2 regions of the Psychrobacillus sp. FSL W7-1457 genome follow, and region 2 is predicted to be linked to the other one. Evidence: a T-box and tRNA genes for the amino acid it is inferred to sense, from the RefSeq annotation. Region 2 holds a T-box; the other holds one or more tRNA genes.

Region 1 (6,307 bases), 1.4 Mb from region 2:
ACGGTGGATGCCTTGGCACTAGGAGTCGATGAAGGACGGCACTAACACCGATATGCTTCGGGGAGCTGTAAGTGAGCTTCGATCCGAAGATTTCCGAATGGGGAAACCCACTGCCCGTAATGGGGCAGTACATTTGCGTGAATACATAGCGCATCTGAGACACACCCAGGGAACTGAAACATCTAAGTACCTGGAGGAAGAGAAAGAAAATTCGATTCCCTGAGTAGCGGCGAGCGAAACGGGAAGAGCCCAAACCAAGAGGCTTGCCTCTTGGGGTTGTAGGACACTCTATACGGAGTTACAAAAGAATGAGCTAGACGAAGCGATCTGGAAAGGTCCGCAGGATAGGGTAAAAGCCCCGTAGTCAAAAGTTCATTCCCTCCAGAGTGTATCCTGAGTACGGCGGAACACGTGAAATTCCGTCGGAATCCGGGAGGACCATCTCCCAAGGCTAAATACTACCTAGTGACCGATAGTGAACCAGTACCGTGAGGGAAAGGTGAAAAGCACCCCGGAAGGGGAGTGAAATAGACCCTGAAACCGTGTGCCTACAAATAGTCAAAGCCCGTTAACGGGTGATGGCGTGCCTTTTGTAGAATGAACCGGCGAGTTACGATTACATGCGAGGTTAAGTTGAGAAGACGGAGCCGCAGCGAAAGCGAGTCTGAATAGGGCGAATGAGTATGTGGTCGTAGACCCGAAACCAGGTGATCTACCCATGTCCAGGATGAAGGTGAGGTAACACTTACTGGAGGTCCGAACCCACGCACGTTGAAAAGTGCGGGGATGAGGTGTGGGTAGCGGAGAAATTCCAATCGAACCTGGAGATAGCTGGTTCTCTCCGAAATAGCTTTAGGGCTAGCCTCAAACGTTAGAATCTTGGAGGTAGAGCACTGTTTGGACTAGGGGCCCATCCCGGGTTACCGAATTCAGACAAACTCCGAATGCCAATGATTTATGTTTGGGAGTCAGACTGCGAGTGATAAGATCCGTAGTCAAGAGGGAAACAGCCCAGACCACCAGCTAAGGTCCCAAAGTATTTGTTAAGTGGAAAAGGATGTGGCGTTGCTTAGACAACCAGGATGTTGGCTTAGAAGCAGCCATCATTTAAAGAGTGCGTAATAGCTCACTGGTCGAGTGACGCTGCGCCGAAAATGTATCGGGGCTAAACAAATCACCGAAGCTGTGGATTGATACCTTTGGTATCAGTGGTAGGAGAGCGTTCTAAGGGCGTTGAAGTCAGACCGGAAGGACTGGTGGAGCGCTTAGAAGTGAGAATGCCGGTATGAGTAGCGAAAGATGGGTGAGAATCCCATCCACCGTATGACTAAGGTTTCCTGAGGAAGGCTCGTCCGCTCAGGGTTAGTCGGGACCTAAGTCGAGGCCGATAGGCGTAGACGATGGACAACAGGTTGATATTCCTGTACCACCACCCCACCGTTTGAGTGATGGGGGGACGCAGTAGGATAGGGTAAGCGTGCTGTTGGTTATGCACGTCCAAGCAGTGAGGTGTGAGTGTAGGCAAATCCGCACTCTGTAACATTGAGCTGTGATGGCAAGGACGTATGTCCGGAGTTCCTGATTTCACACTGCCAAGAAAAGCCTCTAACGAGGTGGGAGGTGCCCGTACCGCAAACCGACACAGGTAGTCGAGGAGAGAATCCTAAGGTGAGCGAGAGAACTCTCGTTAAGGAACTCGGCAAAATGACCCCGTAACTTCGGGAGAAGGGGTGCTCTTTTGGGTGAATAGCCTAGAAGAGCCGCAGTGAATAGGCCCAGGCGACTGTTTAGCAAAAACACAGGTCTCTGCAAAACCGTAAGGTGAAGTATAGGGGCTGACGCCTGCCCGGTGCTGGAAGGTTAAGAGGAGTGCTTAGCGCAAGCGAAGGTGCGAATTGAAGCCCCAGTAAACGGCGGCCGTAACTATAACGGTCCTAAGGTAGCGAAATTCCTTGTCGGGTAAGTTCCGACCCGCACGAAAGGCGTAACGATCTGGGCACTGTCTCAACGAGAGACTCGGTGAAATTATAGTACCTGTGAAGATGCAGGTTACCCGCGACAGGACGGAAAGACCCCGTGGAGCTTTACTGTAGCTTGATATTGAATTTTGGTGCAACTTGTACAGGATAGGTAGGAGCCTTAGAGCCCGGAGCGCCAGCTTCGGAGGAGGCGTCGGTGGGATACTACCCTGGTTGTATTGAAATTCTAACCCATACCCGTAACCCGGGTAGGAGACAGTGTCAGGCGGGCAGTTTGACTGGGGCGGTCGCCTCCTAAAGTGTAACGGAGGCGCCCAAAGGTTCCCTCAGAATGGTTGGAAATCATTCGAAGAGTGTAAAGGCAGAAGGGAGCTTGACTGCGAGACCTACAAGTCGAGCAGGGTCGAAAGACGGGCTTAGTGATCCGGTGGTTCCGCATGGAAGGGCCATCGCTCAACGGATAAAAGCTACCCCGGGGATAACAGGCTTATCTCCCCCAAGAGTCCACATCGACGGGGAGGTTTGGCACCTCGATGTCGGCTCATCGCATCCTGGGGCTGTAGTCGGTCCCAAGGGTTGGGCTGTTCGCCCATTAAAGCGGTACGCGAGCTGGGTTCAGAACGTCGTGAGACAGTTCGGTCCCTATCCGTCGTGGGCGTAGGAAATTTGAGAGGAGCTGTCCTTAGTACGAGAGGACCGGGATGGACACACCGCTGGTGTACCAGTTGTTCTGCCAAGGGCATCGCTGGGTAGCTATGTGTGGACGGGATAAGTGCTGAAAGCATCTAAGCACGAAGCCCCCCTCAAGATGAGATTTCCCATTACGCAAGTAAGTAAGATCCCTCAAAGACGATGAGGTAGATAGGTTCGGGGTGGAAGCGTGGCGACACGTGCAGCTGACGAATACTAATCGATCGAGGACTTAACCAAATTGTTTGTTTCTAAGATGTCAGTTTATTCAGTTTTGAAAGAATAAATTTTTATTAAATTAATGCTTGTAATAATCTACATAGTTGATATAATAGAACTTGTCTTTCAATAATTATTCAAGTCTAGTGATGATGGCGAAGAGGTCACACCCGTTCCCATACCGAACACGGAAGTTAAGCTCTTCAGCGCCGATGGTAGTTGGGGGTCTCCCCCTGCAAGAGTAGGACGTCGCTGGGCTTGCAATAAAAAAATATTACCCAGGAGGATTAGCTCAGCTGGGAGAGCATCTGCCTTACAAGCAGAGGGTCGGCGGTTCGAGCCCGTCATCCTCCACCATAATTTTACTCCTGCCGGAGTAGCTCAACTGGTAGAGCAACTGACTTGTAATCAGTAGGTTGAGGGTTCAAGTCCTTTCTCCGGCACCATTTTCCGAGCCATTAGCTCAGTTGGTAGAGCATCTGACTTTTAATCAGAGGGTCGAAGGTTCGAGTCCTTCATGGCTCATTCACTTTTGTGAAATAAATATGCGGGTGTGGCGGAACTGGCAGACGCACTAGACTTAGGATCTAGCGCCGCAAGGCGTGGGGGTTCGACTCCCTTCACCCGCACCATTTAACTTAATAACCGAGCGGAAGTAGTTCAGTGGTAGAACACCACCTTGCCAAGGTGGGGGTCGCGAGTTCGAACCTCGTCTTCCGCTCCAAAGATTCATTAAAGTGCCGGGGTGGCGGAACTGGCAGACGCACAGGACTTAAAATCCTGCGGTAGGTGACTACCGTACCGGTTCGATTCCGGTCCTCGGCACCACTTTTATGAATAATTAGCGCCCGTAGCTCAATTGGATAGAGCGTCTGACTACGGATCAGAAGGTTGTGGGTTCGACTCCTGCCGGGCGCGCCATATAACGGGAAGTAGCTCAGCTTGGTAGAGCACTTGGTTTGGGACCAAGGGGTCGCAGGTTCGAATCCTGTCTTCCCGACCAGTTATTATTATTTTGGGGCCTTAGCTCAGCTGGGAGAGCGCCTGCCTTGCACGCAGGAGGTCAGCGGTTCGATCCCGCTAGGCTCCACCATGAACATTGAAAACTGAACATGCAAAACGTTAAGACATACAGCATCAACAAGCTTTGGCTTGATTGACGCAAAACAATTTTTGACATCATTTAATGATGATGCCAGCAAAACAAAATGAGCTTTTTAAGTTCTCTATTATGGAGAGTTTGATCCTGGCTCAGGACGAACGCTGGCGGCGTGCCTAATACATGCAAGTCGAGCGGATGATGAAGAAGCTTGCTTCTTCTGATTTAGCGGCGGACGGGTGAGTAACACGTGGGCAACCTGCCCTGTAGATTGGGATAACTCCGGGAAACCGGGGCTAATACCGAATAATCCATTACCTCACATGAGGAAATGTTAAAAGACGGTTTCGGCTGTCACTACAGGATGGGCCCGCGGCGCATTAGCTAGTTGGTGAGGTAACGGCTCACCAAGGCGACGATGCGTAGCCGACCTGAGAGGGTGATCGGCCACACTGGGACTGAGACACGGCCCAGACTCCTACGGGAGGCAGCAGTAGGGAATCTTCCACAATGGACGAAAGTCTGATGGAGCAACGCCGCGTGAGTGAAGAAGGTTTTCGGATCGTAAAACTCTGTTGTGAGGGAAGAACAAGTACGAGAGTAACTGCTCGTACCTTGACGGTACCTCATTAGAAAGCCACGGCTAACTACGTGCCAGCAGCCGCGGTAATACGTAGGTGGCAAGCGTTGTCCGGAATTATTGGGCGTAAAGCGCGCGCAGGCGGTCCTTTAAGTCTGATGTGAAAGCCCACGGCTCAACCGTGGAGGGTCATTGGAAACTGGGGGACTTGAGTACAGAAGAGGAAAGCGGAATTCCAAGTGTAGCGGTGAAATGCGTAGAGATTTGGAGGAACACCAGTGGCGAAGGCGGCTTTCTGGTCTGTAACTGACGCTGAGGCGCGAAAGCGTGGGGAGCAAACAGGATTAGATACCCTGGTAGTCCACGCCGTAAACGATGAGTGCTAAGTGTTAGGGGGTTTCCGCCCCTTAGTGCTGCAGCTAACGCATTAAGCACTCCGCCTGGGGAGTACGGTCGCAAGACTGAAACTCAAAGGAATTGACGGGGGCCCGCACAAGCGGTGGAGCATGTGGTTTAATTCGAAGCAACGCGAAGAACCTTACCAGGTCTTGACATCCCGCTGACCGGCCTAGAGATAGGCTTTTCCCTTCGGGGACAGCGGTGACAGGTGGTGCATGGTTGTCGTCAGCTCGTGTCGTGAGATGTTGGGTTAAGTCCCGCAACGAGCGCAACCCTTGATCTTAGTTGCCAGCATTCAGTTGGGCACTCTAAGGTGACTGCCGGTGATAAACCGGAGGAAGGTGGGGATGACGTCAAATCATCATGCCCCTTATGACCTGGGCTACACACGTGCTACAATGGACGGTACAGAGGGTCGCAACCCCGCGAGGGTGAGCAAATCCCATAAAACCGTTCTCAGTTCGGATTGTAGGCTGCAACTCGCCTACATGAAGCCGGAATCGCTAGTAATCGTGGATCAGCATGCCACGGTGAATACGTTCCCGGGCCTTGTACACACCGCCCGTCACACCACGAGAGTTTGTAACACCCGAAGTCGGTGGGGTAACCCTTTTGGGAGCCAGCCGCCGAAGGTGGGACAGATGATTGGGGTGAAGTCGTAACAAGGTAGCCGTATCGGAAGGTGCGGCTGGATCACCTCCTTTCTAAGGATATATTCGGAATACAGATCTTTATCTGTATCTTAACGTTTTGCAGTTCAGTTTTGAATGTTCATGTATATTAATATTTTTAATAGATATGGAAATTCAAAGAGGGCCTATAGCTCAGCTGGTTAGAGCGCACGCCTGATAAGCGTGAGGTCGATGGTTCGAGTCCATTTAGGCCCACCATACCTTTTTTTATTTCGGGGCCTTAGCTCAGCTGGGAGAGCGCCTGCCTTGCACGCAGGAGGTCAGCGGTTCGATCCCGCTAGGCTCCACCAACGAAATAATTTGTTCTTTGAAAACTGGATAAAACGACATCAAAAAAAGAAACAAACGCAAGATATTCAAATTGTGATCACTTATGTGATTGCAAGTGTAGTACTTTTAACTTTTAGGTTAAGTTAATAAGGGCGCACGGTGGATGCCTTGGCACTAGGAGTCGATGAAGGACGGCACTAACACCGATATGCTTCGGGGAGCTGTAAGTGAGCTTCGATCCGAAGATTTCCGAATGGGGAAACCCACTGCCCGTAATGGGGCAGTACATTTGCGTGAATACATAGCGCATCTGAGACACACCCAGGGAACTGAAACATCTAAGTACCTGGAGGAAGAGAAAGAAAATTCGATTCCCTGA
Region 2 (6,307 bases):
GCTGATGATTTGCGTCAACGGCTTAAAATTCGAAACAAACGCTTTGATGCTAATGCTTTTCCTATTACAGAAGAAATTTTAACTTCCTACCTTAATGGATTCGAAGTACCCATAGGTGAGGGAGAAATTGTAATTGATAATTAGTCCTATCAATCCATTACCTTAAAAATTTCCTTTTGGATAAGTGTATCTACAAAAAAAGCTGCTTATCTCCCATAAGAGATTAAGCAGCTTTATTATTTATTAAATAACGATGTTCACCATTTTACCAGGTATTGCAATGATTTTTTTGACTTCATTGCCATCAATCCATTGTTGAACCTGTTCAGATGCTAAGGCTAAGGCTTCTAGCTCATCCTTCGTAGCATCCTTAGAAACTACAAGCTTCGCACGAACCTTCCCTTTAATTTGGACAGGGATTTCAACTTCATTGTCCACTAGCTTCGACTCATCAAACGTCGGCCAAGATTCATAAGCGACAGACCCCTCATGACCTAGTATGCTCCAAAGCTCTTCAGAAATATGAGGTACGATAGGAGAAATAAGCTTAATGAAGCCCTCTACATATTCTTTAGAAATTTTCTCAGCTTTATAGCCTTCATTGATGAATACCATCATTTGTGAAATAGCCGTATTATAGTGCATTGCCTCATAATCTTCAGTTACCTTCTTCACGGTTTGGTGATACGCTTTTTCCATATTGTCAGATGATGTGTCGCTGACCTTAGGACTCAACGTACCTTCCTCTGTGACAAATAGTCTCCAAATGCGATCTAAGAATCTGCGAGATCCATCTAGACCGTTTGTGGACCATGGCTTAGAAGAATCTAGAGGACCCATGAACATTTCATATAAACGTAGTGAATCTGCACCGTGGCTCTTCACGATATCATCTGGGTTAACTACATTCCCTTTTGATTTAGACATTTTTTCGTGATTTTCACCTAGGATCATTCCTTGGTTAAATAACTTTTGGAATGGCTCCTTAGTTGCTACAACACCAATATCATAAAGGAATTTATGCCAGAAACGTGCATATAGCAAGTGAAGTACAGCATGCTCTGCTCCACCTACATAAAGATCCACTGGCAACCAGCGTTTTACTAGCTCAGGGTCAATAAGCGCTTCGTCATTATGTGGATCGATGTAGCGAATATAATACCAGCAGCTACCTGCCCATTGTGGCATTGTATTGGTTTCACGACGACCTTTTTTACCTGTGACTGGATCTACTACATTTACCCATTCTTCAATATTAGCTAATGGAGACTCTCCTGTTCCACTTGGCTTAATGTCTGTAGTCACAGGAAGCATAAGCGGAAGCTCTGATTCGTCTACTGGAGTTGAAGTTCCATCTTCCCAATGAATGATTGGAATTGGCTCTCCCCAATAACGCTGACGGCTAAATAACCAGTCACGTAGACGGTAAGTAATTTTCTTCTCACCTTTTCCATTTGCTTCAAACCATTCAATTGCTTTTGCGATGGCGTCTTGTTTATTTAGTCCGTTTAGGAAATCCGAATTAACAAGGACGCCATCCTCTGTGTAAGCAGCTTCTTCAACGTTTCCACCAGAAACTACTTCTACAATAGGAAGGTCAAATTGTTTTGCGAACTCATAATCACGCTCATCATGTGCTGGAACTGCCATAATAGCACCAGTTCCATATGTTGCTAAAACGTAATCAGCGATCCAGATTGGCATTTTTTCACCACTCACTGGATTAATTGCATAAGCACCAGTGAATACACCTGTTTTATGCTTAGCAAGATCAGTACGCTCTAAATCACTTTTCAATTTAACTTGATCTTTATATGCTTGCACTGCCTCCATTTGCTCTGGAGTTGTAATAGTATCCACTAATTTATGCTCAGGTGCCAATACCGCATACGTTGCACCAAAAATCGTGTCGGGACGAGTTGTAAATGCTTGGAATGATTGATCAGTATCCGCAACTTCAAATGTAAGCTCTGCACCTTCTGAACGTCCAATCCAGTTACGTTGCATTTCCTTTAAGCTCTCAGGCCAATCAAGATCATCTAAATCCTCTAACAATCTATCTGCATAAGCCGTAATACGCAGAACCCATTGACGCATTGGACGACGTTCCACTGGATGTCCCCCACGCTCGGATAGCCCATCAATTACCTCTTCGTTTGCTAATACTGTACCTAATGCAGGACACCAGTTTACCGGCACTTCATCCACATATGCTAAGCCTTTTTTATAAAGCTGGATAAAGATCCATTGTGTCCACTTGTAATAGGAAGGATCCGTTGTATTAATTTCACGATCCCAATCATATGAGAATCCAAGATCCATCATTTGACGTTTGAATGTTGCAATATTTTTTGCTGTGAATTCCGCTGGATCATTACCAGTGTCAATTGCATATTGCTCAGCAGGAAGACCAAAAGCATCCCAGCCCATTGGGTGAAGTACGTTATATCCTTGTTTGCGTTTATATGCACTTAAAATATCTGTTGCTATATATCCAAGCGGATGTCCAACATGCAGTCCAACTCCTGATGGATATGGGAACATATCTAATGCATAAAATTTTGGTTTGGAAGGATCGTCAATCATTTTATATGTTTTATTTTCTTTCCAATACCTTTGCCACTTTTGCTCAATTGCTTCATGATTAAAGCTCATTTTTCTTCCTCCTTCAGGTAATGGTGTTGTCTAAACCGTCATTTCACCAATAAAAACAACACCAAATAAAAAAACTCGCCCCTTAAAAAACTTAAGGGACGAGAGATATACTCACGCGGTACCACCCAAATTAGTGGAAAATTCCACTCAACTTGTCTCCTTAACGCGGAAAACGGTATAAGCTACTAATCGTTCACTTATACAGACTCAAAGGCGAGTTCAATAATTCGTAACACTAACTTGCACCATACGTTAGCTCTCTTTAGAAACGAGTGTTATTTACTATTCCTTGTCTTAGTCGAAAATTATTTATGGTTATTGCATTAATTCTAATTGAAATGAAAAGAAAACACAAGATGCACTCTCATCAAATATCGTAGAAAATAGTAAATTAAATAGCTACATTCTCTTTTACGTCTTTAATGATTAAATCAGCTTCCGTAGCATCTATAATATCCTGCACAGAATATCCCTCAAATACTTCTTTTAATTCTAGCCCATCTTCTGTTACTTCAATCATTGCCCGTTCTGTTATGATTTTATTCACAACGGCTTTACCTGTTAAAGGAAGCTCACATTGTTTTTTAATCTTTGCAGAACCGTCCTTCGCGCAGTGGTCCATAATTACGATAATTTTTTTGGCACCATGCACTAAATCCATTGCGCCGCCCATTCCTTTAATCATCTTACCTGGAATCATCCAGTTAGCTAAGTCTCCCTTTTCAGAAACCTCCATTGCCCCTAAGATTGCAACGTCTACATGTCCCCCGCGTATCATGGCAAATGACTCAGCACTTGAAAAGAAGGAAGAACCCGGAATGGTAGTAACTGTCTCCTTTCCGGCGTTGATAAGATCTGGATCGACTTCTTGCTCAGTTGGATATGGCCCAATACCTAAAAGACCATTTTCTGATTGAAGCACAACTGTTTTGTCTGGAGATATAAAGTTGGCAACTAAGGTTGGAATACCTATTCCTAAATTCACATAGTTCCCATTTTCTATTTCTTTTTCTGCTCTTCTCGCAATTTTTTCTCGTGTATTCATCCGAATCTCCCCCTTATGAACGTGTCGTTAAACGTTCGATTCTTTTTTCCTGTTCTGCTTGGAACAGACCTTGGACATAAATACTTGGCGTATGTATTTGAGCTGGATCTAAATCGCCTGTTTCTACGATTTCTTCTACCTCAGCAATTGTAATTTTCCCTGCAGCAGCCATCATTGGATTGAAATTTTGAGCTGTTTTGTTATAGATTAGGTTTCCAAATTTATCTGCCTTAGCTGCGCGAATCAACGCAAAATCTGCTCTAAGTGCCTCTTCTAGAACGTATTCTTTTCCGTCATACATTCGTACCTCTTTCCCCTCTGCAACAACTGTCCCTACACCTGCAGGAGTAAAGAACGCAGGTATTCCTGCTCCACCAGCACGAATTTTTTCTGCTAAAGTACCTTGAGGAGTCATCTCTACTTCAATCTCTCCTGAAATTACTTGTCTTTCAAACTCTTTATTTTCCCCTACATAAGAGCCTATCATTTTTTTAATCTGTTTATTTTTAAGTAAAAGGCCTAGACCCCAGTCATCTACTCCACAGTTATTAGAAATTACGGTTAAATCCTTTACCCCTTTTTCAACTAACGCTAAAATTAACTGCTCTGGAATACCAACAAGTCCAAAACCACCTACCATTAACGTCATGCCATCTTCAATACCTGCAACGGCATCTTTTGCTGAATTGTATATTGGTTTCATGCTCCCATCCCCTCTCAAAATAATTACTACTCTATTATATTCTCAAAAATCCAACAACTCCGCAAATTTTTTACATTAATCTCTAATTTTACAGTCGATTTCTGTAACATTAAAAAATGGAGTAAAACCCCATTTTTCACACAATACCAATTAAAATGAATCGGAATAGATAGATCATCTAATGACTAAACTCGAAGTCTTCCTTCATTTCATAAAGTTGAAAATAATCCTCTTTAATTACAATGGATATAATAGTCCCCTCTTTACTAAAAAAGTGGACATGCCCATTTTGTTCACTTTTCAACTCTTCCCAACCCCAATTTTTAATTTCCTCAAAGTATTCTTTAGGTGGATAAAGTCCTTGTTCCCCTCCAATATTTTTTAAAATATACTTCTCACCCTTTTCAATATTAGGATTGTCAAATTGATCTGTGCTTGATTTTGCATTAGCTGGTACTGGAATCTCTTCATTTATTCCCGCTTTTTTATAACTGCTAGTTTCGTTAATCGATGTTGAACATCCAAACAACAACATTATGCAAATGACGCATGTTATATATTTGTTTATGTTCATTAAATTCCCCCCCTAACAATGCATTGATATGGAGCTCTTTGCATATTAGACTCTTAGCCAGCCTCGGAACCCTCTGGATCCATAGTAGGATTCTGCTCCATTGTGGTACATAAAGACAGTATCGTAGCGACGATCACAAAAGATAGCGCCACCAAGTTTTCTAATATTTGCAGGTGTTTTTACCCAACTCGAAGTCTTCAGATCGAAATTTCCAAGTTTCTGCAATTCACGGTATTCTGCTTCTGTTAAAAGATCGATGCCCATGTCTGCAGCCATTTCCACTGCGCTATTTTCAGGTTTATGTTTTTTCCTTGACTCTAATGCTTCACGGTCGTAACAAACAGTTCGACGACCTTTTGGACTTTCTGTTGCACAATCATAAAAAATATATTCGTCGTGTTTCATATCGTATCCAACGACATCCGGCTCTCCACCTGTTCTTTCCATTTCATTAAGAGACCACAGTTTTTCTGTATGAGCTTCCAGCCTTTCATGAACATTAGCCCATTTCACTTCTGTATGGCGTTTCATATTTGCCTCAAAACGATTTTTTAATATTTGGAGTAGCTCTTCACATTGTTCCGATGACAGCTCTTTATTTTTTTGAGTCACAATCGTTTCTCCCCTTGTCATTAGTGATTTAACCATTTAGAAAGCTATTAGCGTTGAGTTAATATCATTTTCATCAGTTATATATTCTATGTTTGTGTAGCCAGTAGCTAATGCCTTGGAGAATATATGCTGAATGGCTAGTTGATCCTTTGAATAAATGATTACGTCTGAGCAATCTACCAGTAGGATTACAAACTGACATTCACTTGCAATAAATTCTTGATAAGTTGCGACTTCCCTTACATCAGACCCTTTTGGAAATCCCTTTAAATCAACAAATATAAGGTAATAATCTTTTTTTGAAATTTGTTTCCATAATTCTTCACCATTTAATGAGGAGCTATTTGGAAACAGAGGGTTTCCTAAAGTATTATTTTCAATAAAATATGATTCTCCGTCACCTATTTTCCAAGTTAATTCCCTAATATTAATACACTCTAATATTTCCCATAAATGTTTGCCATAAGAATTTGGAATTTTAAATGATATACCTCTCACTAGTAATCCCCCTAGCTCTTTTTTAATAACATTTGGGCTATCGAAAATAAGTCTATAAAGTTTTGCTCAGGTCGGTGTTGATTATTAAGAAATGAAATAAGAACAGTGTTTTAAAAGTCATTTCTCTCCTTGCAGTAAAGTAACCGTTAGCTTACCAAATTTCGCTTATACAGCCACTTTAAAATAAACCAAGCAGCGATTAGATATATAATGTATAAAA

Evidence for each region. The T-box of region 2 lies ahead of leuS (leucine--tRNA ligase). A T-box ahead of a tRNA ligase gene usually reads a tRNA of that ligase, here a tRNA-Leu.
Region 1: it encodes a tRNA-Leu, which carries the amino acid that the T-box ahead of leuS (leucine--tRNA ligase) is inferred to sense. The anticodon was not compared.

The regions. Positions count from the first base shown of each region.
Region 1 is NZ_CP151993.1:95,325-101,631, forward strand. It holds rRNA gene NSQ95_RS00475 (23S ribosomal RNA) at 1-2,909, shown strand, start outside; rRNA gene rrf (5S ribosomal RNA) at 3,031-3,146, shown strand; tRNA gene NSQ95_RS00485 (tRNA-Val) at 3,170-3,245, shown strand; tRNA gene NSQ95_RS00490 (tRNA-Thr) at 3,259-3,334, shown strand; tRNA gene NSQ95_RS00495 (tRNA-Lys) at 3,341-3,413, shown strand; tRNA gene NSQ95_RS00500 (tRNA-Leu) at 3,436-3,520, shown strand; tRNA gene NSQ95_RS00505 (tRNA-Gly) at 3,538-3,612, shown strand; tRNA gene NSQ95_RS00510 (tRNA-Leu) at 3,628-3,716, shown strand; tRNA gene NSQ95_RS00515 (tRNA-Arg) at 3,733-3,809, shown strand; tRNA gene NSQ95_RS00520 (tRNA-Pro) at 3,815-3,891, shown strand; tRNA gene NSQ95_RS00525 (tRNA-Ala) at 3,906-3,981, shown strand; rRNA gene NSQ95_RS00530 (16S ribosomal RNA) at 4,117-5,670, shown strand; tRNA gene NSQ95_RS00535 (tRNA-Ile) at 5,780-5,856, shown strand; tRNA gene NSQ95_RS00540 (tRNA-Ala) at 5,873-5,948, shown strand; rRNA gene NSQ95_RS00545 (23S ribosomal RNA) at 6,065-6,307, shown strand, end outside.
Region 2 is NZ_CP151993.1:2,658,254-2,664,560, forward strand. It holds gene NSQ95_RS12910 (ATP-binding protein) at 1-144, shown strand, start outside; gene leuS (leucine--tRNA ligase) at 244-2,655, opposite strand; T-box leader at 2,747-2,960, opposite strand; gene NSQ95_RS12920 (3-oxoacid CoA-transferase subunit B) at 3,047-3,700, opposite strand; gene NSQ95_RS12925 (CoA transferase subunit A) at 3,714-4,403, opposite strand; gene NSQ95_RS12930 (hypothetical protein) at 4,582-4,977, opposite strand; gene NSQ95_RS12935 (DUF4256 domain-containing protein) at 5,023-5,589, opposite strand; gene NSQ95_RS12940 (DUF2691 family protein) at 5,626-6,087, opposite strand; gene NSQ95_RS12945 (hypothetical protein) at 6,234-6,307, opposite strand, start outside.